Regions from separate parts of the Janthinobacterium sp. P210005 genome, predicted to be linked through region 3. Evidence: predicted binding sites of a transcription regulator. Region 3 holds the regulator's gene; each other region holds the start of a gene.
What was found. Region 3 encodes FNR, which switches genes on or off when oxygen is low (the NO sensors DNR and NnrR bind a similar motif). Its sites were predicted from a motif close to TTGATNNNNATCAA; they were not measured.
Positions count from the first base shown of each region.

Region 1: cqsA (alpha-hydroxyketone-type quorum-sensing autoinducer synthase) is a predicted target of FNR. The motif match lies at 3,109-3,122, and genes of this name have one in related genera.
Region 2: VPH40_RS09285 (universal stress protein) is a predicted target of FNR. The motif match lies at 6,165-6,178, and genes of this name have one in related genera.
Region 4: VPH40_RS18045 (glycine-rich domain-containing protein) is a predicted target of FNR. The motif match lies at 1,684-1,697, and genes of this name have one in related genera.

Region 1 is NZ_JAZARC010000006.1:376,528-384,130, forward strand. It holds gene VPH40_RS23580 (ABC transporter permease) at 1-728, shown strand, start outside; gene VPH40_RS23585 (response regulator) at 725-1,732, opposite strand; gene VPH40_RS23590 (sensor histidine kinase) at 1,736-3,034, opposite strand; gene cqsA (alpha-hydroxyketone-type quorum-sensing autoinducer synthase) at 3,187-4,434, shown strand; gene VPH40_RS23600 (MarR family winged helix-turn-helix transcriptional regulator) at 4,440-4,889, opposite strand; gene VPH40_RS23605 (GIY-YIG nuclease family protein) at 4,947-5,294, opposite strand; gene VPH40_RS23610 (MFS transporter) at 5,298-6,575, opposite strand; gene VPH40_RS23615 (group II truncated hemoglobin) at 6,708-7,103, shown strand; gene rmuC (DNA recombination protein RmuC) at 7,109-7,603, shown strand, end outside.
Region 2 is NZ_JAZARC010000001.1:2,096,326-2,103,928, reverse strand. It holds gene VPH40_RS09320 (sulfite reductase subunit alpha) at 1-909, shown strand, start outside; gene VPH40_RS09315 (glutathione peroxidase) at 982-1,533, shown strand; gene VPH40_RS09310 (DUF2325 domain-containing protein) at 1,547-2,773, opposite strand; gene VPH40_RS09305 (hypothetical protein) at 2,812-3,138, opposite strand; gene hemP (hemin uptake protein HemP) at 3,224-3,421, opposite strand; gene VPH40_RS09295 (Crp/Fnr family transcriptional regulator) at 3,670-4,476, opposite strand; gene VPH40_RS09290 (response regulator) at 4,817-5,461, opposite strand; gene VPH40_RS09285 (universal stress protein) at 5,616-6,083, opposite strand; gene VPH40_RS09280 (protein phosphatase CheZ) at 6,550-7,416, shown strand; gene VPH40_RS09275 (chemotaxis protein CheA) at 7,416-7,603, shown strand, end outside.
Region 3 is NZ_JAZARC010000002.1:737,371-744,973, forward strand. It holds gene modB (molybdate ABC transporter permease subunit) at 1-667, shown strand, start outside; gene VPH40_RS13310 (ABC transporter ATP-binding protein) at 685-1,380, shown strand; gene VPH40_RS13315 (TOBE domain-containing protein) at 1,421-2,188, shown strand; gene VPH40_RS13320 (response regulator) at 2,190-5,264, opposite strand; gene fnr (fumarate/nitrate reduction transcriptional regulator Fnr) at 5,514-6,272, shown strand; gene VPH40_RS13330 (FixH family protein) at 6,397-6,921, opposite strand; gene ccoG (cytochrome c oxidase accessory protein CcoG) at 7,024-7,603, opposite strand, start outside.
Region 4 is NZ_JAZARC010000004.1:303,928-311,530, forward strand. It holds gene VPH40_RS18040 (CHASE domain-containing protein) at 1-1,624, shown strand, start outside; gene VPH40_RS18045 (glycine-rich domain-containing protein) at 1,814-2,587, shown strand; gene VPH40_RS18050 (hypothetical protein) at 2,675-2,914, opposite strand; gene VPH40_RS18055 (hypothetical protein) at 3,157-3,381, opposite strand; gene VPH40_RS18060 (hypothetical protein) at 3,617-3,877, opposite strand; gene VPH40_RS18065 (SDR family oxidoreductase) at 3,961-4,878, opposite strand; gene VPH40_RS18070 (CDP-6-deoxy-delta-3,4-glucoseen reductase) at 4,891-5,916, shown strand; gene VPH40_RS18075 (MFS transporter) at 5,988-7,259, shown strand; gene VPH40_RS18080 (DUF1345 domain-containing protein) at 7,298-7,603, shown strand, end outside.

The DNA of each region.
Region 1 (7,603 bases), on a different contig from region 3:
GCAATGCGCCGGGCGCGCCAGCCGAGGCGTCGGTGGAAGAAGGCATCGCCAAGACCCTGAAGCTGAAGCTGGGCGACAAGCTGCGCTTCGACATCGCCGGCCAGCCCGTGGAAGCGGCCATTACCAGTTTACGCAAGCTGGAATGGGGTTCGATGCGCGTCAATTTCTTTGTCATCATCAATCCGGCCGCCATGGCGGATACGCCGCAGACGTGGATCACGGCGTTTCACTTGCCGCCCGCGCAGGCGGATCTGGGCAATGCCTTGCTGCGCGACTACCCGAACCTGACGGTGGTCGACGTGGGCGGCGTGCTCAAGCAAATCCAGGGCGTGCTGGACCAGGTGGTGACGGCCGTCGAATTCCTCTTTGCCTTTACCTTGGCCTCGGGCTTGCTGGTGCTGTATGCGGCCTTGATGGGTTCGCAGGACGAGCGCACGCGCGAAGCGGGCCTGCTGCGCGCGCTGGGCGCCACGCGGCGCCAGCTGGCGCAGGCGCAGCTGATCGAGTTTTCCCTCGTCGGCGCGCTGGCCGGCCTGCTGGCGGCCTCGGGCGCGGCGGCCATGGGCTGGGCGCTGGCCACGTACCAGTTCAAGTTCGCCTGGAGCTTCGCGCCCGGCGTGTGGGCCTTTGGTTTGCTGGCCGGCGCCCTGTGCGCGATCGCCGGCGGCTGGCTGGGCTTGCGCAATGTGCTGAAACATCCGCCGCTGCAAACCTTGCGGGAAAGCTAGGCTCCCACGCTGTCGTCCGCCTGCGCGCGTAAAAATTGCGCGTAGGACATGACCGGCTGCCCCAGCTGGTGCGGCGGCACGTCGAACAGGGCCCAGAAATAGGTTTCGCGTCCCAGGCAGATGGTCGGCGCGGCGCAGTAGCGGAACCAGTTTTCGCCGATGTGCGCCGCATACATGCCGTCGCTGTCGGCATCGGAAAAGTACGGGATCACGCGCATTTCCAGCAAGGCCAGCAGCAGGGACTCGGGCGCGTCGCTGTCGCGCGCCATTTCGTACTGCGTGTGCAGGCTGCGTTCCGTCTCGATGATCATCAGGCGGGCCTGGCCGTCGCGCGTGAAAAACAGGATGCCGCAGGGATTCGGGAAAATATAGAACTCGACAAAGCCATGGCGCCGGCACAGTTCCTGCACGACGGCGGCCATGGCTTCATCTTGCAGGAAACTATAGTCGTGCAGCAATAGCAAGTCGCGCACGGTGTCCGACTGCTGCAGGAAGAATTCGCGTTGCAGGGAAACGATTTCCTGTTCCAGGATATCGAGCGCATCGTCGTCGCTCTTCTTGACGTAGCGGTCGATCAAGCCCCGGTTGAAGGCCGTCACGGCCACTTTTTCATCGGCCGCGCCCGTAAATAAAATCTTCTTGCACGGCAAGTCACGCACAGCCTGGCAGAATTCCAGGCCATTCATCTGCGGCATCGAATAGTCGACCACCAGCACGGAAGGCACGGCAAATCGCTGCGCCTGGCCGCTGATGCGCCAGATGCGTTCGAGGTCGAGCGCCACGTTGCGCTGGTCGCGCGGCAGGTTTTGCGTGTCGAAATTGACGTGCAGCGGCGTCTCGCCCGGCTGCGTGCTGTGGCGCAGCCAGTGCAGCGCGCTGCTGGTGTCATGAAAGGTCAGGCGCGCCAGCGCGGGATCGAGCTGGAACGCCAGGCTTTTCAGGAAGGAATCGCTGTCATCGATCAATACGGTCAGGGTCGGATGGGAGTAGACGGGCAGTTGCATGCATCACCTTGCGGGGGAAGAGGGTTGTAAGCGGGCAGGCAGGGGCTGGGGAAATTCCAGGATGAAAATCGCATACGCATGCTCGCGCGACACGCAGCGGATGCGCGCCTGCCAGGCCGTGATGATCTGCCGGCACAGGGCCAGGCCGATGCCGCTGCCGTTATGCACGGGATACGAATAAAAACGCTCGAAGATCAGCGGCAGGCGGTTCTTCGCGATGCCGCAGCCCGTGTCGATGAACAGCAGCCTGGGCACGGGGCGGGCGCCGTCGATGATGATGCGCACGCGGCCCTTGCCGGCCCGCTGGATGGCTTTCAGCGCGTTTCTCAGCAGGTTCAGCAGGATCACCACGCACAGTTCGTCCTGGCCGGCGAACTGGAAGTCGGCGCGCACGTCCACCTTGACGCGGCTGCGCTGGCTGTTGCCGGTGAATGGGTAGCGCTTCAGCACGGAATTCACCATCGCCAGCATCGATAGCGCCTGGCTGGGCTGCAGGTTGCGGTTCACGGCGCTGGCGCTCATCAGGAACAAATCGATCATGTGCTGCATGTGGCGCACTTCGAACTGGATGCGAGACAGGGCTTCCTGCAGCGGCGGCAAGTCGTGCGCCTGGCCGGCCAGCTGCGGCAGCAGCCGGCGCATGCCCCGTACATTGGCTTCCACGCTGGTGAGCGGCGTGCGCAGTTCGTGTGCCACGGAACCGAGCCCGGCGGATAGGCCGGCCAGCCGTTCCAGTTCCAGCACCTTGCTGCCGACTTTCACCACGGACAGCGCGGCTATGGTGAACCAGTGCACGGGCAGTTGCTGCAGCACTTCACGCTGCAGCAGGAAGTCGCCTTCTCCCTGCAGGATGACGGCCAGGCAGGCGGTGCTGGTGCCGATCAGGTAGGCGCGGCAAGCCAGTTTCGTCTCGAAATGAAACAGCACGACCAGGCCGATCAGCAGCGATTCGCTCCAGATGGACGACGCGTGGTTCATCAGAAACATGAAGGTAAAGAAGAAAGGCAGGATGTAGCTGAGCGCGAACAGCAGGTAGCGCGACAGCCAGCGGGCCGAGAAGTGGCGCGCAAACAGGCCGACCGCGCAGATGCCCACGCCCGTCAGGCGCAAGGTCAGGTTTTCATAGGCTTGCGGAAAAAAGTAATTCCACAGCAGGTAGTACAGCGGCATCGCCACCGTGCCCACGGCGGCCAGCATGGCAACCCTGCCGGCCAGGTTTTCATGGGGCATGCGTTCATGCAGCAGCGAATGGAGCAGGCGCCTGCGCCAGTGTGTCCATCGTCCTTGCAATTGCTGCGTCATGACTCTGCCTTGATTCTCTTCAGAACATTATCATCGCGTAAATTTTCCTGGTTGAACGGGTATCTCATCGGACATTGATATACGTCAATGGATGGGTTCGCGAGACGGTCAAGGCTTTAAGCCGCAGCAAACCTTTCCCTAGGAGAAAACTCATGACCATCGCTACCAGCTTGCACGCCCCATCCTTCGTCCGCGCAGAACACTGCTTGCCAGACTACATCGTGCGGCGCATGGATGCGCACCACGTCACGCGCATCGAAAAATTGCTGGGCGGCCAGCATCCCCATGCCTGGCAACCGACACCCGCCCATGCCATTTTCCTGGCCGGCAATGACTACCTGTCCATCGCCGCCGAGCCGGCGCTGGTGGCGGCCCAGGTGGCGTCCCTGCAGGCGAATGCGGGCGGCATGCTGATGTCGGCCGTGTACTTGCAGGAAGGCAGCGAACAGCACCGGCTGGAAAGCCGGCTGGCCCGCTTCATGGGCAGCGAGGATGGCATCCTGGCACAGTCCGGCATGGCGGCCAACGTCGGGCTGATCCAGTGCATCGCCAGCCCCGGCATTCCCGTCTACCTCGACATGCAGGCCCACGCCTCGCTGTGGGAAGGCGTGCTCTCGGCGCAGGCCCAGGCCGTGCCCTTCCTGCACAACGACATGACGCACTTGCGGCGGCAGGTGGAAAAGCATGGCCGCGGCGTGATCGTCGTCGACGCCCTGTACAGCACCAACGGCAGCCTGGCGCCGCTGCTGGAATTGCTCGACATCGCCGAGCGCAGCGACTGCGTGGTGGTGGTCGACGAGTCGCACTCGCTGGGCACGCACGGCCCGCAGGGCGCGGGCCTGGTGGAAGCGTGGGGACTGGGCCACCGCGTGCATTTCCGCACGGCGTCGCTGGCCAAGGCCTTCGCGGGCCGGGCCGGTTTCATCAGCTGTTCCAGCCGCTTCAAGGGCTATTTTTTGTCCGAATCACGCCCCGCCATCTTCAGTTCCTGTTTGCTGGCGCATGAGCTGGCGTGGCTGGGCGCGGCGCTCGATTTCATCATGGCCGCCGATGGACGGCGCGCCACCCTGCAACGCCATACGCTGCAGGTGCGCGAAGGCTTGCGCGAACTGGGCTACAACGTCAGCGATGGCACGGAGCAGATCGTGGCGCTGGAAGCGGGCGGCGAACCGGCCACCCTGGTCCTGCGCCAGGCGCTGGAGAGGCAAGGCATTTACGGCGCCATGTTTTGCGCCCCGGCAACGGCGAAGAACCGCGCTCTCGTGCGCCTGACCCTCAATGCGGGGCTCGACGGGGCCGCCATCGAGCGGGTGCTGGCGGGCTGCGCCGCCATCCGCGCCGAAGCGGGCGTGGAACACTGGCCATCGACGCGGCGCCTGCGCAGGCTGGCGCTCGTGTAGCGTCGTCAGCCGGCCAGCCGGCCCAGGAGGGCTGAAAGCGCTCCCAGCTGTTCTGCCGGCGCATCCTGCAGCAATTCGCGCCCCACCGCCTGCGCGGTGGCGCTCGCATGTCCCAGCAATTCCTGGCCGGCGGCAGTCAGCACGGCATAGCCGACGCGGGCGTCGCGCGCATCGGCCTGGCGTGCCACCAGGCCAATCTTTTCCAGTGGCATCAAGGAGCGCGTGACGCCGGAGGCCGTCAACGCCAGGCGCTCGGCCAGGTCGATGCGGCGCAGGCGCGCACCGGGTGCGCGCTGCAGCTGGTACAGCAATTGATAGTCGCTGAAGCTCAGGCCATGCAAATTGCCCAGGGCGCTGTCGAAGCGGCGCACGATGAGCGCCTGGGCGCGCGCCAGGCGCAGGCAAAAGTCCAGCGCGCCATCGGCGTCCGGCGACGGGAGAGTGTGATCGTTCATGGCGTCCATTTTATCCGTTGCGAAATGCTTGATTGCGCAAGTGTAAAGCAATGCCGCTCAATACAGCGGCTGGCCTTGCTCCAGCCACTGTGCGCGGTGCAAGTCCAGCAAGGCGCCCAGTTCGGCGTCCGCATCGAAGGCGGGGTCGTCGGGCAGCTTGAGCGTATCGATGACGGCGCAGGAAAAGGCCGCCGCGCCATCGCGCCGCCAGTCCGCCTGCAGCAGGGCGTTGCGGTGCTTGCCCAGGTTCAGCTCGAAGCGGTGCCGGTTCAGCATGCCGGGCGCGTTGCGGCTGCTGTCGAGCAAGGTGCGCCCGCTGGGCAAGTGCCGCAAGGCGATGATGCCCAGCGGCGGCGGCTGTTGCCGGTAGTGCGCTTTCAATGTTGCCTGTCGTGTCTTGTCCATGTTTTACTTCTCCGATATCGTTTGGGTAATCGTTTCCGGTCCGGCGATGCGCGGGATGGCGGTAAATAATGCGGCCGCCACGGCGGCTGCCAGCAGCAGGGCGCCGCCGCCGCAGAACAGCTCGCCAACGCTCAGGTGGCGCAGCAGCGCGCCCGTGGCCGCCGCCGACAGCGGCGCCAGTCCCAGGAAGATGCCCATGAACAGGGCCATCGCCCGGCCCAGCATGGCGGGCGCCACGCGCCGCTGTATCCACGTAAAGATGGCCACCTGCAAGTAGCCGCCCAGCAACCCTGTCACGGCCAGCAGGGCCGCGCCTTGCCAGGCCGAGTTGATTTGCCCCAGCGCCATCAGCAGCAGGCCGACGACCGCGTCGACGAGCAGCAGGGTGGCGCCGAAGTGGCGGCGCAGCCAGGCGCCGCCCAGGCTGGACGCCAGCATGCCGGCCAGGGTGCCGGCGCCATGCGCGCCCATCAGCAAACCCAGCGCGGAGGCGCCATGCAGGCGCTCGCTGGCCAGCACGGGCAAGGCCACTTGCAGCGGCCCCATGACGAAGAACGCCACCACCGCCCAGTACGCATAGCAGCTGCGCAAGGGAAGGTCGCGCCACACCATGGACAGGCCCGCCGCCATGTCGCGCCACATGCCCTGCGCCGCCGCCGCGGCCAGTGGTCGCAGGCTCACTTGCCGCAAGGTCCAGGCCGAGAACAGGAACGTCAGCGCATCGATGGCAAAGGCGGCGGCCAGCGCCGCCATGGAGGTGTGCTGCGCACCATCGTGGGCGCCGAGCACAAGCGCCGCCAGCAGGGGGCCGGCCAGCAGGGACAGCTGGCGCGCGCCCATCTGCAAGCCATTGGCGTTCTGCAGCGATTGCGGCGGCACGGCTTGCGGCAGGATGGCCGTGCCGGCGGGAATGCCGAAGGCGGCCGCGATACCCAGCGCCAGCGCGGCCGCATACGCGAGCGCCAGGCTGGCTTGGTCCAGCAGCAGCAACCCCGCCAGCGCCAGCAGGATGGCGGCGTTCGCATATTTGCTCAGCAGCATCACGCGCCGGGGCGAATAGCGGTCGGCGATGGTGCCGCCCAGCAAAATCAGCACGGCGCGCGGGGCGCCCATCAGGGCCACGGCGATACCCAGGCTGAGGCTATCGCCCGTCAGGCTCAGCACCAGCCAGGGCAGGGCCAGCATGCTGAACTGGTCGCCCAGCATGGAGACGAGGCCGCCGCCCAGCAGCCAGCGGAAGTTGGTATTGCGTAGCAAAGGGGATTCTGCGGTGGTGGGCATGGTTGACTTGTCCGTGTTTAAAGATTGCATAGTAGTTGATAAAAGCTTGAGTAGTCAAGTATATTGCTTTTTATGCCGGCAGCGGAAGCTGGCGCCGCATGGGCCGCCGGCGCTTGCGCTATCATGGCGGCCATGACTGATACCACTGCCCCCACCCTCTACGAGACCATCGGCGGCGCCCCCGTGCTGCGTGAAATGGTCGATCGTTTTTATGACTTGATGGAACTCGAAGCCGAGTTCGCCGGCATCCGCGTCATGCATCCGCTTTCGACGGACGGTTCGCGCGACAAGCTGTATTTCTTCCTGACGGGCTGGATGGGCGGCCCGGACTTGTATATCGAGAAGTTCGGCCACCCGCGCCTGCGCGCGCGTCACTTGCCCTACGCCATCGGCACCAGCGAGCGCGACCAGTGGCTGCGCGCCATGGCCTGGGCCATGGAAGACACGGGCATCGAAGAGTCCTTGCGCGTGCGCCTGATGGAATCGTTCTATCAGACGGCCGACTGGATGCGCAACAAACCTGACTGACACCCATGAGCCCAATCGAGTTTTACAGCCTGCTGGGCGCCGCCATCGTCGCCATCGTCCTGTTGCTATTGATCTTGCTGCGCCCACGCGGCGCGGCCGGCGATGGCGCCACCACCCTGGCCCTGGTGCAGCAGCACCAGCAGCAAAGCCTGGAGCGCATCGACCGGGTCGAGCGCGAAGTGCGGCTGCAACTGCAGGCGTCGGCGCAAGCGACGCGGCAAGACCTGGCCACCAGCCTGGCGCAATTCCAGGCGGCGACCCTGCAGCAGCTCGACAGCCTGCGCACGCAGATGCAGGCGCAGGGAAAAGTCGGGCGCGAGGAACAGGCGCAAAGCCTGGCGCGCTTTGCCGACAGCACCAACCAGACCCTGGCGCAGCTGACGGAATCGAATGCGCAGCGCATGCTGGAAGTGCGCGCCACCCTGGAAAGCAAGATCCGCGATTTGCAGGCCGACAATGGCGCGCGCCTGGAAGAGATGCGCAAGACGGTCGACGAGAAA
Region 2 (7,603 bases), on a different contig from region 3:
GCGCTCGATGCCTGGCTGGCGGAGCAGGGCGCCTCGCGCCTGTTCGAGCGCATCGAAGTCGACCGCAGCGCCAGCGCCACCATCGAGCAATGGTTCCAGCACCTGAGCCACCTGGCCGGCACCAGCGACGCGCCGGACTGGAGCGCGCCCGCATTCGGCGACTGGCGCCTGACACGTCGGCAGTTGCTCAATCCCGGCAGCGCCGGCGGCCCCATCTATCACGTGGAACTGGCGCCCGTGGCGGGCAGCCTGCCTGACTGGCAGTCGGGCGACCTGGTGCAGGTAGCCGCGCCGCTTGATCCTGCGCAACCGCGCGAATATTCGATCGCCTCGATTCCGCACGACGGCGGCGTGCATTTGCTGGTGCGCCAGCATGCGCATCCCGACGGCAGCCTGGGCCTGGCCTCGGGCTGGCTCACGGCGCAGGCCGCTGTCGGCGACGTGGTGCAACTGCGCTTGCGCCAGCACCGGCGTTTCCGCCTGGAAGACAATGCCCAGCGTCCCCTGATTTTAATTGGCAACGGCAGCGGCATCGCCGGCTTGCGCGGCCATTTGAAAAGCCGCGTGCTGGCAGGGCAACGGCGCAATTGGCTGATCTTTGGCGAACGCAACCTGGCTCACGATTTCCATTATCGCGAGGAAATTGAGCACTGGCATGCCAGCGGAGATTTGCCGCGCCTGGATCTGGCGTTTTCGCGCGACCAGGCCGAGCGGACCTATGTGCAGGACCGCTTGCGCGGCAATGCCGATGAAATCAAATTGTGGCTGCAGCAGGGCGCGGCCATCTACATTTGCGGCAGCCTGGCCGGCATGGCGGGCGGCGTCGACCAGGCCCTGCAAGACATGCTGGGCCGGCCCGCGCTCGACGCGCTGGCAGCCGAAGGGCGCTACCGGCGCGACGTCTACTGAGTTGTTGACGCCGCCAGCGCGTTCGCGCACACACGGCTATCATGATTGTTTTATCCGCCGAGGAGATACATCATGAGCGACAGTATTTACGACATTCCCTTGCGCCGCATCAATGGCGAACCCACCAGCCTGGATGCCTATCGCGGCAAGGTCGTGCTGGTGGTCAATGTCGCCTCCGCCTGCGGCTTGACGCCGCAGTACGAAGGACTGGAAAAGCTCTACGCCGACAAGCAGGCCGAAGGCCTGGTGGTGGCCGGTTTTCCCGCGAATGAATTCGGCGCGCAGGAGCCGGGCAGCAATGCCGAGATCGCCGATTTCTGCCGCGGCACCTTCGGCGTGCAATTTCCCATGTTTGAAAAGATCGTCGTCAAGGGGCCGGGCCAGCATCCGCTGTACCAGCGCCTGGTGCAAGAGCAGCCGCGGGCGCAGGAAAAGCCGGGCAGCGATTTCCGCGCCAAGCTGGCCGGCTACGGCATCACGCAGGAGCAGCCCGGCGACGTGCTGTGGAATTTCGAGAAGTTCTTGATCAGCAAGGACGGCAAGGTGGTGGGGCGTTTTGCGCCCGACACCACGGTCGATGATGCGCTCTTGCGCGAGGCGATCGCGCGCGAGTTGCAGGCCTAGGTTTAGGCCTGGCTCAGTCGGCGGCGTCCAGCGCGGCCGGCTCCATCTCGCCACTGACTTCCTGCAAGCCCCGTGCCAGGCTGGAGATGCTGGGGTTGTCGATGAAGACGCAGCGCTTGCCCGTGCGCTTGCAATAATCCTTCACGCGCCAGTAGGCGCTGTGGCTGATGCAGCCCGTCTGGCAAATCACCAGGTCGGCCGCCGCCAGGCTCGAATCGAGCAGGTTGGCATTGTCTTCCAGGCCGCCGTCGTGGTGGGCGAATTGCGCGCCGACCCGCTCGATCAGGGCGCGGTAGGTGGCGACATTGCCGCTGCGCCCGCCCACGCACAGCACGCTTTGATCGACGAGGCGGATCGGCATTTTCAGCTTGCCGCCCGTCGGCACTTCCAGCTTCGGCGCCGGTGGCGGCACGGCCGCGGCCGGACGTGGCTGGGCTTGCTTCAAATCCGCGATTTGCTGGCGCAATTCCTTTTCGCGCTCATCCATTTGCGCCAGGCGCTCGACCAGGCGCGTGCGCGATTCCAGCGCCGGGATGGCCGCCTGCAATTGCGCCAGTTCCGCGCGCAAGCCGTCGATCACGCTATCCTTGCCGATCGCCTCGGCACGCGTGCGCAGCAGCACGGCTTCCTGGCGTTCCAGTTCGCCCGTTTTTTCCATCAGTGCGGCCTGGCTGCGCTGTTGCAGCTTGGCCAGTTCGTGCGTCAGGCGCGCATTTTCTTCCTGCAAGGCCGTAAACTTGCCCATGTCGGCGCGCACGCAGGCGCCGGCCTGGTGCTGGATCATGTGCAAGTCTCTGCACATCTGCTCTTCCAGCTCGGCGTCGCAGCGCGGGTGCGTCAGGCCGGCCCAGAAAGCGCCCGACACGTCGCCGTTGGCGACGGCCGTGCGCCACAGCTCGGCCACTTGCTCCGTCGTCTTGGCGCCGCGAAAGCGCAGGATCACGGGGGCGTAGCGGCGTTCGAGTTCCTTTTGCAGCGCTTCGGACAGGCGGTTGCGCGCGCCGCACTCCGTCACGGCACCCACGTGCACTTCGTAATCGTCGGCCAGCACGCGCCCGCCCGTCATCTTGCCCACCAGCTTGCGCAGGTATCCCAGGGGCAAGCCCACGCCGACCAGCGGGCAATGACAGGTATGCGACAGTTCCCACAGCCGGCGGCGGCGTGAAGCGAGCGCGGCCGGTTCGGCCCCGCCGCTGGAACAATTGCTGATGACGGGCAGGGACTGGTCTTTGTCACACATGGCGATATCCTGTTGGGCGATGGGGGATGGAAAAGAAATTATTGCGGCAGGGGCGAGGCGGGGCGCTTGGCGCTCAGCATGCGCGCCAGGCGCTCAAGCCAGCTGGTCCTGGGCGGTGCGGGCCGGTGCAGCGCCACGAGGGCAGCCCATTGCTGCGACAGTTGCTGGCAGGTCGCTTGCAGCACGGGGCCCAGGCCGGGCGAGTTCGACAGCACTTGCAGATGGCGTTCGATGACACCCGCCAGTTTCTCGCAGGGACTGCCCGCATGGTAGTGCGACATCAGGTGCAGCACGGCCGACAGCAGCAGTTCAGGCTGTTGGCCTTGCGGAGGAGGAAACATCGGGGAAGGTCGGTCGTTCGCCATCAAACACTCCTGTGCGGTGGTTTGGCTGGCTGCGCGCACGGGGCGCGACTGGCTGGCGAGTGTGGTGACTGGCTGCCGTGCTGCTTCAGGCAGTCAGGATCAGCTTGTTCAATTGGGTGACGCGCAGGCGATAGATCTTGCCGCTGTGCTCAATCTCCACTTCGCGGCCCTGCTGCAGCAGCGCTTCGCTGGTGATGCGGCGCGCCGGCTGGGCCATGCTGACGGGAGGACGGACGTGGGCGGTAGCGGCATCCTGGATCAAGGCTGGTTTTGAGCTTTGCATGTTGGGCTTTCTTTGTCTCAGTTGAGAATGATTCGTATTTGCATTATTGTTGAATGTGGCCCGAAAAGCAAGGCTTATTTGTGCGGAATCCGCGCTTTTTTACGGTGGGACGGCAGCGTGGGAACGAGTGCTGCGCAAAGGCGGCCGCTGGCGCGGCGCGGAAGTGGGCGGCAGCAAAAAAGACCCGGCAAGGCAGTGCGCCTTGGCCGGGTCAAGCCTGTGCCAAGCTTGAGGAAATCGGGATGAAGCTAGATGGTGGCCAGCAATTGCGCCGAGGCGCTGGCGGCCGCGCTGGTATCGGCCTTGAGCTTGGCGGCGGCCAGCTGCTTGGCGCGCGAACGCGACGGCGGCAGGCGGCGCAGGGTTTTCAGGGCGTCCGGATCCTTGATGCCGATGGTGCGCTGGTCAACCGTGATCAGGCCGATTTCATTGAAGGCGGACAAGGTGCGGCTGACCGTTTCCAGGGTCAGGCCCAGGTAGCTGCCGATTTCATGGCGCGTCATGCGCAGGTTGAACAGCTTGCTCGAGTAGCCCATCTGCGCAAAGCGGTCGGCCAGCGAGACGAGGAAGCGCGCCACGCGGGCTTCGGCGCTGAGGGCGCCCAGCATGCCGATCATGGCTTGCTCGCGCACCAGTTCGCGGCTCATCACGCCGTACATGACATTTTCCAGTTCCAGGTGGACACGGCCCAGCGCCGTGAGTTTCTTGAACGGCAGCAGGATCAGGTCGCAGTCGGACAGGGCCACCGCTTCCGAGGAATAGTGGCGCGAGTGGATGCCGTCGACGCCCAGCATGTCGCCCTTCATGGGAAAGCTGAGCACCTGCTCATTGCCGAACTCATCGATGAGCACGGTTTTCAGGAAGCCCGAATTGACGATGTACAGGGTGTCGAACGGCTGGCCGATCGTGTGCACGCGCTGGCCCGTCTTGAATTGCACGTGCTGGAACAGCAGTTCGTCGGCGGCGATGGTGCAGGCGCTGGAGATATGCAGCAGGTCGCACACCTCCTTCAGGTTCGACCAGAGCCGGCCCTGGCGCTGGCGTCCCGCTTCCATCGGAGCGGAGGGGGCCAGCGATGGTGAGGCGGCGCGGGTGTCGGGCATTTGCGTGGACAGCATGTTCATCTCCTGGTGACAGGTAGTTCAGAGTTGAATGACGGGGCGCACGGGACGGCGGGCAGGCGTGGGCCGGCGGCGCGCGTTCGGGCAGGTAATGCTCAATTCGCTGAAGACTTGCTGTGTGATGAAATAACTTTCCAGCAACTTGATTACTGGTTTCAGTATGCCAACAAGCGTATGCAATTAATATCAGCAGTGGCTGAATATGGCAGTAGGAGCTGTGGTAGATGAAGTAGGATTGTTCCTACAGTCGACGCGCGGGCGCGCGCCGCCGTATTCAGGTCTTGAAGGGGGAGAGCAGGCGGTGCGCCACGGCATACTGGACCATTTCAGACAGCGAACTCATGCCCATCTTTTGCATGATGCGTGTCTTGTGCGTACTCACCGTCTTGACGCTCAGATGCAGGTTGTTGGCAATTTCCGTGATCGACTTGCCTGCCACCAGCAGGGAAAAGACTTCGAATTCGCGGTCCGACAACTGTTTATGCAGCAAGCTTTCATTCGGCATCATGATGTTGAGCACGAGCTGCTCCGCCACCTCGGCGCTGATATAGGGACGTCCCGACGCCACCTTGTGGATGGCGCCCACGAGCTGGGTGCCCGCGCTTTCCTTGGTCAGATAGCCTTGCGCGCCGGCGCGGATGGCGCGCACCGCATACTGCTCTTCCTCGTGCATGGTGAGGATCAGGATGGACAGCTTGGGCGCCTCGCTGCGGATTTGCCGGATCAGGTCGACGCCGCTGCGGCCCGGCATCGACAGGTCGAGCAGCAACAGGTCGAAGCCGCCCTGGCGCACATGGTTGAGTACTTCAAAACCGTCGATGGCTTCACCCACGATGTCGATATCCGGCGCGCCGTCAAGGATGCGCTTCAATCCTTCACGCATGATGGTGTGGTCGTCGGCAATCACAATACGTATCATAGGCGGGCAATCTGGTGGCGTGTAATCTGCTCTGTCCGTCACCGGACAATCAAATGTTGAGAAACGAGAAACGTTGTCATTTTAACCGAAGCGGCCGCACTGTGCCTTTTCTTGAGCTGTGCCGGTGCGACGGCCCCCGTGGCCATGTGACCCCTTATTTTGTCGGGGGTTCCTTGATCAGCCTGTGCACCAACACGGGCAATTTCGAGTGCGACAGCACCTTGTTGGTCACGCTGCCCAGCAGCAACTGACCCCAGCCGCTGCGGCCATGCGAACCCATGAAAATCAGGTCGCATTGCTGCAATTGCGCCACTTCCACGATTTTCAGGGCGGGGCTGTCGGAAAAGGCCGTCAATCCCGTCGCTTGCAAGCCCCGCTTGGCAGCCGCGTCGAGCACGGGTTGCCAGTGGTCGGCGCCCGCCTTGCGCATGGCGACGCGGTATTCCTCTTCGCTGGGATAGCTCGGCGGAATGATTTCTATGTACACCGGGTACTGGTACTCGGGCGCCACATACACGGCAAGGATGTCGGCGTGCATTTGTTCGGCAAAGGCAACGCCGGCACAGGCCGTCAAGTTGGAGACGGTTGAGCCGTCCGTGGCGATCAGAATTTTCTTATACATGGCAGGTCCTTTGGCAGTGACTCAGCGCGCGCAACGCCTCTTATTGTAGACGTGGCGGCAGCATTGTATTCATGTAAAGACTTGATAATTATCAATACTACTGCACCTTCAGTATAGACAACATTGGCAGAAAGATCGTGTTTAGCTGCGGCAGGGTCCGTCTGGCGCCGTTGCGCAGGCGCTTGAGAGCAGGATTTCTTGTGTCGCGCGTGGTCTTGCACGCACGCCAATGGTAGTATTTCAAAATACAACAGCAGGAACACTTATTTCCTGGCGGAAAAGCTCTTGCGGACCCGCTTTGCACCAGGAAGCGCGTTTTGAGATTTACCAACAGGGCGGCGCCCTGCTACACTCGCACCATCGCAGCGGTATTGCCTCAAATCATCTTAATCGAGAAATTGTGGGTATCAGTCTGTAAAACGCACAGTTCAGGCGGAATTTTGACAAATTATGGAGAAGCAGGGATATGACCAACGCCGCTGATGATTTCGATGCATTATTCGATGAAGTATCCGCGCAAAGCGCGGCCGCAGCCACGCCGGCGCCTGCCGCCGCGCCGGCTCCCGCCGTGATCGCAGATGACGATTTCGACGCGCTGTTCGACTCCGTGTCGGCCAGCGTCGCCGTACCGGCAGCCGCAGCGGCGCCGGTGGCTGCCGCGCCAGCCGCAGCGGAAGCGGCCCCCGTGGCCGGCGCCGACGCGCCTGGCGAAGCGGCCGACCCGGTCGACCAGTCCGACAAGCCGATGTTCGAGCGCCTGGGCGGCATCGTGCGCCTGCTGCACGATTCGCTGCGCGAACTGGGCTACGACAAGGCGTTGACGGAAGCGTCGTCGCAGATCGTCGACGCCCAGGACCGCCTGGAATATGTCGCCACCCTGACGGAACAGGCCGCCAACAAGGTCTTGAACACGCTCGACGAAGGTATGCCGGCGCAGGACGTGCTGTCGAAGAAAGCCAAGGACATGGACGGCCGCTGGACGGCGCTGTTCGACGGCAAGCTGAGCCTGGAAGAATTCAAGGCCCTGGCCGGCGATTCGCGCCAGTTCGCGCAAGCCGTTGCCGAAGCGACGGAAGCGGAAAAAGCCCGCTTGCTGGAAATCATGATGGCCCAGGACTTCCAGGACATCACGGGCCAGTTGATCAAAAAAGTGGTCAACATCACCAAGACGGTGGAAAACGAGCTGGCTCAGCTGCTGCGCGACAACGCGCCGGCCGAGGTGCGCGAAAAACTGGCGCAAAAGCCGGTGCCGCTGATGCAGGGCCCGTCCGTGCCGTCGGTGGCGCTGGACCAGGATAATGTAGACGACCTTCTTGCGGATTTGGGATTCTAATGGACGATATGCTCAAGGATTTCGTCGTTGAGGCGATGGATCTTGCGGTTAATGTTGAAGAGCACTTATTGCGCCTCGAGCGTGATCCTGACAACAAGGAAACACTGAATGCCGTGTTTCGTTCCTTCCACACCATCAAGGGTGGCGCCGGTTTCATGGGCCTGCCTGCGCTGGTGGCGGCCTGCCA
Region 3 (7,603 bases):
TATCGCCTGGACCGCGCTGGCCCTGTCGCTCAAGGTAGCGGCGTGGGCCACAGCGCTCAATTTGCTGCTCGGCATCGGTACGGGCTATGTGCTGGCGCGCACGCGTTTTCCCGGGCGCGAGCTGCTCGACGCCCTCATGACCCTGCCGATGGTGATGCCGCCCACCGTGCTCGGCTATTACCTGCTGGTGCTGCTGGGCCGGCGCGGCACGATGGGCATCTGGCTGCAGGACAACTTCGGCATCAATCTCATCTTTACGTGGCAAGGCGCCGTGATCGCCTCCACGGTGGTCGCCTTTCCCCTCGTCTTCAAGCCCGCGCGCGCCGCCTTCGAAGCGGTCGATGGCCAGCTGGAGCAGGCGGCCCGCGTGCTGGGCATCTCGGAAATGGCGATCTTTTTCCGCGTGACCTTGCCGCTGGCCTGGCGCGGCATCCTCGCCGGCGTGCTGCTGGGCTTTGTGCGCGCGCTGGGCGAGTTCGGCGCCACCCTGATGGTGGCCGGCAGCATCCCCGGCAAGACGCAGACCTTGTCGGTGGCCGTGTTTGAAGCCGTGCAGGCGGGCCAGGACGAGGTGGCCAATACGCTGGTGCTGATTATCTCCCTGGTCTGCATCGTGGTGCTGCTGTCGGCGGGCCGCCTGGCGCCCGGACGCATCGCGCACAAATGACGCAGATGATGACGCCTATGCAACTCGACCTCGACCTCCGCGCCACCTTGCGCTCCGGCAAACGCCGCTTCGACCTGCAGGTGCAATGCACCTCCAGCAGCCAGCGCATCGCCATGTATGGCCCGTCCGGCGCCGGCAAGAGCATGACCTTGAAAGCCATTGCCGGCCTCTTCACGCCTGAGGCGGGCCATATCCGCCTGAACGGGCGCACCCTGTTCGATTCCGCCGCCGGCATCAATTTGCCGCCGCAGCAGCGCAATGTCGCCTATCTGTTCCAGGATTACGCGCTGTTCCCTCACCTGACGGTGCGCCAGAACGTGGGCTTTGGCCTGCGCCGCGGCTGGTTCAATCCGCGCGCGCGCGAAAAATTGGAGAAGGTCGAGCATTGGCTCGACGCCTTCCACCTGCAGGAACTGGCGCACCAGTTTCCCGACGAGTTGTCCGGCGGCCAGCGCCAAAGGGTGGCGCTGGCGAGGGCGCTCGTGGCCGAGCCGGCCGCGCTGCTGCTCGACGAGCCGTTTGCCGCCCTCGATCCGGCCCTGCGTGTCAAAATGCGCCTGGAGTTGAGCCAGTGGCAGCAGCGCCTGGACGTGCCCATGATCCTGATCACACATGATCCGGAAGATGCGCGCATTCTGGGTGAACATGTGCTTTACTTGCGTGACGGACAAATTGACAGCATGGAAGAGACATTGGGTGAACGTATTGGATAAATCAGCGGCAGCGGAAATCGGCCTGCAAGGCTCGGTATGGATGACGGTGGGCGGAGAAAACCTGGGCGGCGCCGGCCGGGTGGAATTGCTGGGCGCCATCGCCGAGTGCGGCTCCATCACGCAGGCGGCCAAGCTTGTGAAGATGAGCTACAAGGCGGCCTGGGACGCCATCGACGCCATGAACAACCTGGCTGGCGAACCGCTGGTCGAGCGCTTGACGGGCGGCAAGGGCGGCGGCGGCACGCGGCTGACGCCACGGGGGCGCCAGCTGGTCGACAATTTCCGTATTATCGAGCGCGAGCATGCCCGCTATCTGCGCCAGCTGGGCAGCCAGGCGGAAGGCATCGCCGACGATCTTTTACTCATACGGAGAATGGCCATGAAAACCACGGCACGCAATCAATTCCTGGGCAAGGTGACCGAACTGAAACAGGGCGCCGTCAACGATGAAGTCACCCTGGAATTGCCCGGTGGCCAGCACATCGTGGCCATCGTCACGCAGGGCAGCAGCGCGAGCCTGGGCCTGGTGCCGGGCGCGGAAGCGTTTGCGCTGATCAAGGCGTCGTCTATCATCCTCGTGACGGACAGCCAGGGCGCGCGCTTTTCCGCGCGCAACCAGCTGGCCGGGGTCGTGACGCGCGTGCAGACGGGCGCCGTCAATACGGAAGTGGTGCTGGACTTGCCGCGCGGCGGCACGATTGCCGCCATCATCACGAACCAGAGCAGCACCGACCTGGGCATCGAGCTTGGCAGCAACGTGACGGCCATCTTCAAGGCGTCCAGCGTGATTCTGGGCGTGCCCGCCTGATTTAATCCTGCAGGCGCGACAACCAATCCGCCGCCGCCGCCAGCGCCTGTTCCAGTTCCTGCGCCGTGTGCGCCAGCAGCGCCGGCACCTCGTCCAGGCGGCCCGCATCGATGGCTTCCTCGGTGGCGAACGCGGCGCGGATCAGGCGCTTCGTGCCCAGGGTGCCGACGGAGCCGCGCACGCTGTGCAGGATGCGTGCCACGTCGCTGTGGCGGCCCGCCTGCAACGCCGTTTCGGCGTCGCGCACGGGCGTCGTGCCCTTGTTCAGCGCGTCTTCCACCATGCGCCGCAGCACGCCGCGCCCCTTCGCATCGCGTCCCATCACGCGCATCAGCGGCGCCATGGAAAACACTTCCTCATCGGCGATGCGTGCCGGCTCGGCCGTCTGTACTTGCGGGCGCTTGGGCAGGTGGCGCAGGATGACTTCCATCATCTCTTCCACCACCACGGGCTTGGCGATGAAATCGCTGATGCCGGCCGTCATGCAGCGCTCGCGCTCGGACGCCAGCACGCCGGCCGTCATGGCGATCACGGGCAGGTGCAAACGCAGTTCCGTGCGGATGATGTGGGTAGCGCTGAAACCGTCCATGACGGGCATCTGCATGTCCATCAGCACGATGTCGTAGCGCAGCGCTTCCGTGCGCAGCCGTTCCACGGCTTGCAAGCCGTCGCCCACCACGTCCAGGGTGGCGCCCATGTGTTCGAGGATGCCGCGCGCCACGGCCTGGTTCAGGTGGTTGTCTTCCACCAGCAGGAAATGCACGCCGGCCAGTTCCGTGCCCAGCGGCTGGTGCAGCATGCGTTGCTCGCCGCCGTCGTCCTTGGCGATCAGCGCCTGGTGCAGGGCGTCGAACAGGCTCGATCCCGTGATCGGCTTCATCAGCACGACGTCGGCCTCGGCCGCGCTGGAGATTTCTTCCAGGTGGTTGCGGGCGAACGCGTTGACCATTACCACGATGGGCTGGCGCTGGCCGCTGGCCGCCTGGCGGATGGCCTTGGCCGTGGCCAGGCCATCCATGACGGGCATGTGCCAGTCGGCCAGCACCACATCATACGGTTGCTGCTGCGCCAGGCGTTCGCGGTACAGTTCGATGGCGGCAAAGCCGGAGTCCACTTCGTCGGCCAGCCAGCCCCACGCCTCGATCAGCTTGACGATCAGTTCGCGCGTGGTGCGGTTGTCGTCGGCCACCAGCAGGCGCAGCTGGCCCAGCGCCGGCGTGCGCCGCGTTTCTGCCGGCTGCGCCAGCATCTCGAAGGGCACGCTGAACCAGAAGCGGCTGCCCTTGCCTTCGCTGCTGGCGACGGCGATGTCGCCGCCCATCATGTGGATCAGCTGCTTGCTGATGGCCAGGCCCAGGCCCGTGCCGCCGAAGCGCCGCGTGATGCTCTGGTCGCCCTGGGAAAACGCGGCAAACAGCTGCTGTTGCTGCAGTTCCGTCATGCCGATGCCCGTGTCGCGCACTTCGAAGCGCAGCCAGGCGCGGCCGCTCTCGCTCTCGGCCAGGCTGACGGCCACCACCACTTCGCCGCTCTCCGTGAACTTGATGGCGTTGCCGGCCAGGTTGACGAGGATTTGCTGCAGGCGCTGGGCGTCGCCCACGAGGCGCCGCGGCACGTCGGGCTCGACGGCGATGGCCAGTTCCAGCTCCTTTTCGCCCGCATTCATCGTCATCGTCGTGGCCAGGGTATTCATGACTTCGTCGAGGTCGAATTCGACGGGCGACAATTCCATGCGCCGTGCCTCGATCTTCGAATAGTCGAGCACGTCGTTGAGGATGCCCAGCAGCGACTGGCCCGCCACTCTGACCATGGTCAGATACTTGCGCTGTTCCGTGTCGAGCCTGGTATTGCCCAGCAAATACACCATGCCCAGCACGGCATTGAGGGGCGTGCGGATTTCATGGCTCATGTTGGCCACGAAATCGCTCTTCGCGCGGTTCGCCGCCTCGGCCCGGTCGCGTTCCTGTTCCAGTTCCGCCGCGCGCGATTCGAGTTCCTGCTGCAGGCGGTCGCGTTCGCTCATCAGGCCGTTGAACGCTTCCGTCAGTTCGCCGATCTCGTCGCGCTGCTGCACCGGCACGGGCGTGAAGCGGCTGCCGCTGGTGCGCAGGGCTTGCAGGGTGTCGCGCAGGCGCACCAGCGGCGACAGCAGGCGCACGGTGACCCAGCCCAGAACAAAGGCGGCCAGCAGCGAGGCGAGGATGCTCCACAGCACCAGCCGGTACAGCACGCCATCGAACGGCTCGAAGGCATCCTCGACGGGGAGCGAGGCGGCCAGCAGCCAGTTTACGGATTTCAGGCGCTTGAAGCTGTTGACGGCCGTGATGCCGCGGCTGTTGGTGCTGACCATGCTGCCTTCGCCATCTTCCTGCAGCAGCCGGGTCGTCGTCAGGTTGGCGTTCGGCTGGCGCGGTTGCAACAGCCGGCTGGTATCGGGATGCAGCACGTAGCGCGGCACGGCGCCGCGCGTGAGGATGAAGTAATAGCCGTTCTTGCCGATCTTTTCCGAGCGCAGGCGGCCCAGCAGGTTGTCCTTGTACAGGCGCAGCACGCCGATCACCACGCCGGCCACCTGGCCATCGGCGGCCAGCACGGGCGCCACCATCTGCACGATGGGCATGCCGCTCGACTTGCCCAGCATCGGTTCGGTGATCATGGGCTGGCGCGTGCGCAGGACGGTCTGGAAATACTCGCGCTCGGCGACGTTGATGCCGGCGCGCCCCGCTACCTCCGGCATGTCGGCCACGACGGCGCCATGCGCGTCGAGTACCAGCACGTCATCGAACAGCACCAGCATCGAGCGGCGCGAATAGTATTCGCGCAATTGGGCGGGCCGGGCGATCAATTCCGGCGGCTGTTGTCGGGCCGTCAGGGTGACGATCTGCAGCAGCATGCCCAGCTTGTCGTCGAGCTCGGCGGCGGTGCGGGTGATCAGGGACGATTGCTGGCTCAGCAGTACTCGGGTGAAGTCGTCGCGCATGTGCTGCACCTGGATCATGGTGACCAGCGCGATCATGGCGATCGAGGTCAGGCTGGTGGCCAGCGCGACTTTTGCTTTAATGCCGAGAGGCTTCATGATTTCCTTTTCAGTACCGGGCGGCACAGGCGGCAGATAATGCTGTCAGGAATTTTCCTATCAATGCCCCAGCTTGGCAAGCGCCGCCGCGCAAATTGCCCGCCCCCTACGGGCTTTTGACGATGTTGCCATATAATTAAAGGCTGGACGTCGTTTATTCGCCGAATTTACGGTGAAATTGGCATACGGCAACCCTGTATGCGGCTGTATGCAGTAAACTTGTTGTTGCATTTTCTAAAAGGTACCGACATGACTGAAGCGCTACTCACTCCAACCTTGCCCACCGTGAACGTGGAGGCGTTGCGTGCGCGATGCTCGACCTGCAGCATGCATCAATTGTGCCTGCCGATGGGCCTCGATGTGGGCGACATGGACAGGCTGGACCAGATCATCGGCCGCCGCCGCAAGATCGTGCGCGGCGCCTCGCTGTTCCGCATCGGCGACTCGTTCCAGAACCTGTATGCGATCCGCCTGGGGCATTTCAAGACGTACCAGATCAATCCGGGCGGCGAAGAGCAGGTGACGGGCTTCCAGATGGCGGGCGAACTGCTGGGCATGGACGCCATCAGCGCCGACCGCCACCACTGTAATGCGGTGGCGCTGGAAGACAGCGAAGTGTGTGAAATCCCGTTTTCCAGCCTGGAACAATTGCTGGGCAATATGCCGACCCTGCTGCGCCATTTCCACCGCATGATGAGCCAGGAAATCACGCGCGAGCAAAGCGTCATGCTGTTGCTGGGCAATATGCAGGCGACGCAGCGCTTTGCCGCCTTCATCGTCAACCTGGCGTCGCGCTATGAAGCGCGCGGCTATTCGGGCAGCAATTTCCAGCTGCGCATGTCGCGCGAGGAAATCGGCAACTACCTGGGCCTGACCATCGAGAGCGTCAGCCGCCTGCTGTCGAAGTTCAAGAAGGAAGGCTGGTTGCGCGTCTCCAACCGGGAAATTGAAATCCTGCAGCCGGCCAAGCTGAAAGCCATTACGGCCGGCACGGACGTCTGCAAGTAACAGCACCGTCAAAACCTGCTGCGCGTCGCGCTTTGCGGCTTGCGATGCTCGCTGTGCTATAGCACAGCTGCGCTTCTCAACCACAAATCACTGCCGCTCGCTACGGTTTTCCCGGCGCTGTACGTTATAGCTCTTCATCCGCATGCAGCGCGATGCTGCGCTGCAGGGGCCAGGTCCAGATGCCGGACAGGCGCCACTCGCGTTTGTCGTTTTCCACCAGCACTTGCCAGCGGCTGCGCTCGAGCATCGGCAGCGCCACGGAAAAATTGCCGGCCGCATCGGGCTGCACCAGCACCTTGATATCTTTTTCCGGCAGGGTCGCATGCGCCAGGTGCAGCTGTAAAGGCGCCTGATAGGCCTTGCCGAAGCTGTGCACGGAACCGGTCAGGCGTGCTTGCGCCACGTCATACGACAGGCGCGTATCCATCGCCAGGTCGCTGGCGATCGTGTCACGCTTCAAATCCTGGTTGATCGCCTTGCCCTGCTTGTAATAATCGCCCACCACCAGTGCATCGGGCTGCGTAAACGCGATATAGCCCATGAAGCTGCCGACGACCACGGACAGGCCGGGGCCGATCATCAGCAGCCATGGCCAGCGATGCTTGTACCACGGTGCAACGGGTGCTTGCAGTTTCAGACTGTCGGACATGATATTTCTCCTGTTTAATCAGCCAGTCCCCGCATGGGGACCGGCCTTCCTGCAACTTCGTGGCGGCGGCGAGGGCACCCGGTCCCCGTCCGCCTTTCCTTGTTAACGCGGCACGATGAATACCGCGCTTTCACGCACATGCAGCGATGGGTCGTCCAGCGATTGCAATTCGATCGCAATCTTGTTCGAGCCCTTCTCTCCCACGCCGTGCGGCACGCGCAGGCGGATCGGCCAACCCAGCGTTTCCGTCGGCTGCAAGGTCACTTCTTCGCGCGTCAGCAAGGTAAGGCCCGGCAAGCCGGAAGCGCTGATTTTGAAATGCTGGCTTTGCTCCGACGTGTTCATGATCTGCAGGCGGTAGACGTTTTCGATCATGCCGTCTTCCACTTCGCGTCCCATGGAACCGCGGTCGCGGATCACGTCCATTTTCAGGGGCGTGCGCAGGGCCAGCGAAGTACACACGGCGATGATGATCAGGGCCAGGATGGAAGTGTAGATCAAGACGCGCGGGCGCATGGCGCGCTGGCGTATCTGCTTCGAATTGAAGTTGTTTTCCATCGCATGGTCGGTACTGTAGCGTACCAGTCCCCGTGGCCGGTCGACTTTGTCCATCACGCTGTTGCAGGCATCGACGCAAGCGGCGCAACCGATGCATTCATACTGCAGGCCGTTACGGATATCG
Region 4 (7,603 bases), on a different contig from region 3:
CAACGAACACGTGAGCCGCGAGCAATTCCACCGCTACGTGGCCAACATCGCCCTGCAACAGAACTATCCGGGCGTGATGAATCTCAATTACAGCCAGGAACTCGACGAGACGCAGCGCGCCGCCTACGAAACGGCCATGCGGCGCGACTATCCGCCCGGGCGCGACGGCTATCCGGCGTTTGCCATCCACCCGCCCGGCCCGCGCGCCCAGTATTCCGTGCTCGTATACATCGAGCCGATTGCCAGCGCCCCGGAAAAGTATGGCTACGACATCGCCTCGCGCCCGCAGATCGCCGAAGCGCTGGCGCAGTCGCGCGATTCCGGCCACATCAGCAATTCCGGCGTGCCCGTGCCGATGGACGGCCGTCCCCAGTTGACGGGCATGGCCATGCGCCTGCCCGTGTACCGCTTCGGCATGCCCGTCGAGACGGTGGAGCAGAGGCGCGCGGCCTACCAGGGGTCCGTCGGCATCGGCTACGACCTGGTGACGATGATGCGCAGCGCGCTGGCCGACATGCCGGTACGCAACGTCCGCCTGACCCTGTTCGATATCGGCCCGCAGGCGCTGCAACAGCGGGACGTGCCGCTGCAGTTGCCGCACGACATGCGCCCCATCTTCGACAGCACGACGGCGGGCATGCATGCGCCATGGTGGCAGCCCGGCAGTTCGGGCCGCTACCTGAGCAGCACGCTGCTGATCGAGCACAATGGCCGCGCCTGGCAAGCGCTGTTCAGCGTGCGCAAGAGCGACCTGTATTCGCGCTTCGACGCCTTCCTGCCGTGGCTGGCCCTGCTGATCGGCTTTGCCAGCACCATGCTGCTGTATGTGCTGTTCCACACCCTGGCGTCGTCGCGCCGGCGCGCCATCCAGATGGCGACGGGCATGACGGAGGAGTTGCGCGCCAGCCAGATCCGATTGCAACTGTCGCACCAGAAACTGCGCCGCCTGGCCGCGCACGCCGACCAGATCAAGGAAGAAGAGCGCAAGCGCATCGCGCGCGAAATTCACGACGACCTGGGACAGAATCTGCTCGTCCTGCGCATCGACGCCGACATGCTTGCCTCGCGCACGCAGCGCCGCCACCCGCGCCTGAACGCCCGCGCCCGCTCAACCCTGGAGCAGATCGACGCCACCATCAAGAGCGTGCGGCAGATCATCAACGACTTGCGCCCTACCGTGCTGGACCTGGGCGTGAATGCGGCCGTCGAATGGCAGGTGGCGCAATTTCGCCAGCGCACGGGCATCGCCTGCGAAGTGAGCGAAAGCCATGACGACATTTGCCTCAGCGACCAATGCGCGACGGCCCTGTTCCGCATCCTGCAAGAGTCGCTCAGCAATATTTCCCAGCATGCGAATGCCAGCCGCGTGCAGGTCAAGCTGGAAAAGTGCCGCGATACGGTGTCGATGAGCGTCAGCGACAACGGCGTGGGCGCGGCCATCGACGGGCGCAACAAGCTCGGTTCGTTTGGCCTGGTGGGGATAGAAGAACGCATCAAGTTACTGGGTGGCACTTTTTACATCGAAAGCAGCCCCGGCGCCGGCATGAGCGTGCACGTCAGCGTGCCGCTGGGCGCGGACGCCACCGCGTTTCCCTACGAGGAAGAAAGCCGGGCCAGCGGCTGACCGGCACGCGCCCCGCATGAATCAAGCTCAGCTTGCATATTTCGTAATAAGATGCAATATTGATGTAGAACAACTTAGCGCCTGCCCGCCATGGGCAAGGCATTCCTCGACTACTTGCCAGGAGTACACACGCGCCGCTTTCCCTTGTTTCACCGTATTTCCCACAACGCTCTTTACCAAAGGACATTCATGGATACGAACGACAGTTTCAAGGCTATTGCCGATTTGAATTTGGACGCGATCAAGGTCAAACTGATGCACCGGGAGTCAGGCGAAGGATGGAGTCTGGAGAAGGCCAACGCGGTGGAATTCGAATACCGCCGCTTCCTGATCCTGATGAAACAGTTTCCGCAAGAAGAGACGGCGCCCTTGATGGATGTCGATACCTTCTGGCACTACCACATCCTCGATACCCTGAAATATGCGGCCGACTGCGAACAGGTGTTCGGCTACTTCCTTCATCACTTCCCCTACATCGGCTTGCGCGGCGAGGACGACGAAGCGGCGCACCATCGCGTGGGCGAGCGCATGAAGCAGTTGTATGAACAAACGTTCGGGGAAGATTATATCCGCGCTGAAACCGCGTATTCGGGGCGCGCCGTACAGGCGGCGTATTCGGGACGTGCGGTGCAGGAAACGGCTTACTCGGGCCGCGCCGTGCAAACGGCGTTTTCCAGTGCGGCGGTGCAAGCGACGGCTTACTCGGGCCGGGCCGTGCAAACGGCGTTTTCCAGTGCGGCGGTGCAAGCGACGGCTTACTCGGGCCGGGCCGTGCAAACGGCGTTTTCCAGTGCGGCGGTACAGGCGACGGCGTATTCGGGCCGCGCGACCGGGGCTGCCAACACCGCATTTTCCAGCGCCCCTGCCTCACTGGCCGCAGCGGTGGTCAAGTCGTCCTCGACTGGCCTGGAAATGGGGCGCTTCTATGTCGATCGTCCGGTGCTGAACCGCGACCCGCAATAGAAAAGCGGAAAACAGATGTGGCTGCCGCACGCGGCAAGCCTGACGTACCCAGACGGCACCTCTCAGTTTGCCGTCTGTCAGGCGCTCTTAGGCAGCCATCAACTCGCGCAGTTCACGAATGCTGAAATCGCTGATTTCATGCATGCGGATGAGGATCGTGGCGCCGATCGGCAAGGTATTGTGACGAATCTTGCTGATGACCGGTGGCGCCACTTCCAGGGCTCGCGACAAGGCGGCATCGTTTTTCAGTTGCAGCTTGTCGATGATCGCATCGAGGACGCGATTCGGGTTATAGGTAGGCAAAGAGGTAATTTGTTTGAGAGACATGATCGAAAATCCGTACTTGTTGTATTAGAGCAAAAAGAAACCGAATGTCTCTTCTGCAATAATTCAGGGTAAACACACTAAAAAGCGCCATCACTTATGCGGCTTTTACGCCGCAAACAATATAATACACGCTATTGTTGATTTTTGCGTAACTTAACGCAAAATTGTGATAATTGAAGAGAATTGACGCACTTGGAATGTGCTAGAGGATAACTCAAATTGGAAAAATTTGCTGCAAGTCATCAATTTTTACGATGAGCAACACCGCTATGCATGAGCCAAGCTATGGCCATGAGGGCGCTCAGACGCGCCATTTCGGCAGATAGATGCCAGCCTTGCGCGGCCACGCCGGCCGGGGTGGCAAGCGGGCACGTGCCCGAAACGGCATCCACGCGGCACCAGGCCAGTTGCCGGCGGATTTCATCGGGCGGCGGCGGCGGCTGCAGCGCACGTTCGCGACGGCGCATGTAAGCGCGTACCTGTTCCTTGCTGGGGTGACTCGTAGCTCGCATGGCTCGCTCCTGCTGACGGGAAACAGCGTCACGCTATGCAGAGCCCGTCACAAGAGCCCAGACGCGTGACGACATTGCTCACCATATCGCCAGCGCGCCATGACGCGTTTGCGCTGCGTCAAAGGTCACGGCCCCGGTGTTGCGCCGAGACCCGTACTGCGCCATGGCCCCAGCGGCCAGGCCCATATTCTTATTTCTTTTGCTGGCGCACGCGCTGCTGCTGCTTTTCCTGCGTTTGCTGGCGATTCTGCTTGCGCTCGAACAAGGTGACCGCATCTTTCTTGGCTTGTTCGACGGTACGCATTTCCTCATGCGCATCGTGCGGGACAAAAAATTCGGCGTCCTGCGCGGCCACGACGAGCTTGATGGCGGCCTCGTCGTCGAGGTCGTACAGTTCCGTCAGGACGGTGGTGACCTCGTCCAGGTATTCTTCGTAAGTGAGGGTGCTCATGCTGTAGTCCTTAAGTGAGTGGCGCAGCGCGGGAACGGCGCGCTGCGCGCCGGCCCAGCAAAGTGCGCAGATAACCGGCCATTTTACCCGATGCCGGCGCCATCGGCTGCCATCGCCTGCAAGGCATCGGCCACGCGCGCGTAGCGCAGGCGCACGCCCAGCTCGCGCTTGAGGCGGGTATTGTGCAGGCGGCGCGATTCGGACATGAACGACAGCAGCATCGGCGTGACCACTTGCCGCAGCTCGGCCCGCGGCAGGCGCGGCGGGCGCGGCAGGCCAAACGTATCGGCCACGGCATCGAAATACTCGGCCATCCTGAGTTCGCTGTCATCGCTGGCGTGATACACGCGTCCCGGCTTGCCCCGCCACAGGGCCCGCTCGATGACGCGCGCCAGGTCATCGGCATGGATATGGTTGGTGTACACATCGTCGCTAGCCTCCAGGGCTGGCGTGCCTTCGCGCAAGCGCTTCAGCGGCAGGCGGTCTTGCGCATAAATGCCCGGCACGCGCAGGATGGCCACGCTGGCGCCGCGGCGCGCGCCCCAGCCGCGCAAGACCTGTTCGGCGTCCACGCGCCGCTTCGCGCGCGCATTCGCCGGCGCCGTCGGCCGCGTCTCATCGACCCAGGCGCCGCCGCAATCGCCATACACGCCGCTGGTGCTCACATACACCATGCGTGCATGCTCGGGTAAAATGGCGACCAGATTGCGCGTGCGCCGGTCCAGCAAGCCCGACGACATGGGCGGCGCCAGGTGCACGACCATCGTCGCCAGTCCCGCCAGCCGTTTCAGGCTGGCGCGCTCGTCGAGGTTGGCCACGATGGGCACGGCGCCGGCCGCCCGCAACTGCGCGCAGCGCGCTGGCTGGCTGGTGACGGCAAAGACGCGAAAGCGCGCGCGCAGCAGGGGCAGCAGCCGCATGCCGACGTCGCCGCAGCCCAGGATCAGCAAGCGCGGCAAGCCTAACGGCTTGCGCAAAGAGTGCATTAACATATTTTTCATCTCAAGGATTGTATGACTTTTCAAATTACTGTTCAGCCCAGCGGCCACCAATTCAGCTGCGAAGCGGACGAAACCGTCCTGTCGGCGGCGATACGCGCCGGCGTCGGCCTGCCGTACAGCTGCAAAAGCGGTGCCTGCAGTTCCTGCAAGGGCAAGATCGTGTCCGGCAGCGTACAGCATAAGCCATACCAGGCCCGCTCCCTGACGGAAGATGAAGCGGCGGCCGGCTACTCGCTGCTGTGCTGCGCCGTGCCCCAGGGCGACCTGGTGGTGCAGGCGCGCGAAGTGGCGGGCAGCAGCGATTACCCGATCAAGAAAATGCCGTCGCGCGTGACCACCATCGAGAAAGTCGCGCCCGACGTCGTCGTGCTGACCCTGCAATTGCCAGCCAGCGAGCGCCTGCACTACCGCGCCGGACAGTATATCGAAATCATGCTGCGCGACAACAAACGCCGCAGCTACAGCATGGCCAGCGCGCCCGTCGAAGGCGGCCCCGTGAGCCTGCACGTCCGCCACATGCCGGGCGGCCTGTTCACCGACCAGGTGTTCGGCAGCATGAAGGAGCGCGACATCCTGCGCTTCGAAGGCCCGATGGGTACCTTCTTCCTGCGCGAAGATTCCGACAAGCCCGTCGTGCTGCTGGCCTCGGGCACGGGCTTTGCCCCCTTGAAAGCCATCGTCGAGCACATGATCAACGAGCAATCGCCGCGCCCGATCACCCTGTACTGGGGCGGCCGCCGTCCGCACGACCTGTACATGGACGCCCTGTGCCGCCAGTGGGCCGCCGACTTGCCGCAGTTCACCTATGTGCCCGTCGTGTCGGACGCGCTGCCGGAAGACGCGTGGCAAGGCCGCACGGGCTTCGTGCACCAGGCCGTCATCGCCGACTTGCCCGACATGTCCGCGTATCAAGTGTATGCCTGCGGCGCACCGATCGTCGTCGAGTCGGCCAATCGCGATTTCGTGCAATTGTGTCAATTGCCGGCCGACGAGTTTTACGCGGACGCCTTCACCACGGAAGCCGACCTGGCCAAGTAAGCATCCAGGCAGCGGGGTGCTGCTGGCGCGGCATCCGCTGCCGCTCCACCCCGCTGTTTCCTGGAAATTTCATGTCTCTCGCCTCTGCCGGCAACGGCTTCAGTATCCTGCGTCACCGCAACTTCGCCTGTTATCTTTCCGCCCGCGTGCTGGGCACGGTGGCCGTGCAGATGCAAAGCGTGGCCATCGGCTGGCAGGTGTACCAGATCACGGGCAGCCTGTTCGACCTGGGCCTGATCGGCCTGGCGCAATTCGCCCCCTTCCTCGTGCTCATCTTGCCGGCCGGCCACGTGGCCGACCGCTACAACCGCCGCAACATCATCGCGTGGTGCCTGGCGGCGCAACTGGCGTGCGCGCTGGCCCTGCTGGCGTTTACGTTAAGCAATATTTCCGTCGTCTGGCCCGTGTTTGCCGTGCTGGTGCTGTTCGGCAGCGCGCGCGCCTTCATGATGCCGGCCACGCAAGCCGTGCTGGTCAACATGGTGCCCACGCAACACTTCAGCCGCGCCGTCGCGCTCAGTTCGTCGAGCTCGCACGTGGCCATCATCCTCGGCCCCACTCTGGGCGGCTTGCTGTACTACTTCGGCCCCAAGGTGGTGTATCTGATCTCGTCCGCGCTGCTGGTCGTGTCCGTCCTGCTGATGCGCGCCACCACCCCGGCGCCGCAAGTGGTGAAACGCGAACCCGTCAGCTGGCATACCCTGCTCGAAGGCTTGCGCTTCGTCTGGTCGAAGCCCATCGTGCTGGGCGCCATTTCGCTCGACCTGTTTGCCGTGCTGTTCGGCGGCGCCACGGCCCTGCTGCCGGCGCTCGCGCATGACGTGCTGCATGCCGGACCCAGCGGCCTGGGCTTGCTGCGCACGGCGCCGGGCGCCGGCGCCGCCCTGTGCTCGATCGCGCTGGCCATGTTTCCCATCACGCGCCGCGTGGGCGCGTGGATGTTCGGCGGCGTGGCCGTCTTCGGCCTGGGCACCCTGGTGCTGGGCAGCACCAGCTATTTCCCGCTGGCCCTGGCGGCGCTGTTCCTGATGGGCGCCGGCGACATGGTCAGCGTCTACATCCGCCACCTGCTGGTGCAGTTCGAGACGCCGGACGAGATCCGCGGCAGGGTCAGCGCCGTGAACGCCGTCTTCATCGGCGCCTCGAACGAGCTGGGCGAATTCGAATCGGGCTTGACGGCCGGCTGGTTCGGCCTCGTGCGCGCCGTGCTCTTCGGCGGCGCCGCCACCCTGGCCGTGACGGGCGTGTGGGCCGTGCTGTTCCCCGTGCTGTCGCGCATGGACCGCTTCCCCCACCACGAGAAGGAAGCGGCCGCCAGGACGGCCACCGCGGCGAGCGCATAAGGTCTAAGATGCGCTATCCTCACTGACGAATCCGCACCATGAAAATCACGCTTCCATTCCACGGCTTCATCCGCAGCCGCCCCCACCTGAGCATGGCCACGGCCATCGGCGTGGCGGCCGGCCTGCTGCTGCCCGCATCCTGGCAACAGATGACGCGCCTGCTGACGGCGTGGAATGTCGCCGTCTGGTTCTACCTGGCAACGATGGCCTGGATGATGATGCGCGCCAACCACCACAAGGTCAAAGCCATGGCGGCGCGCCAGGATGAGCGGGCGGCAACCGTCCTGTCGGCCCTGTCCGTCGCATCCGTGATGAGCCTGGTAGCCATCGTTTCGCAGCTGTCC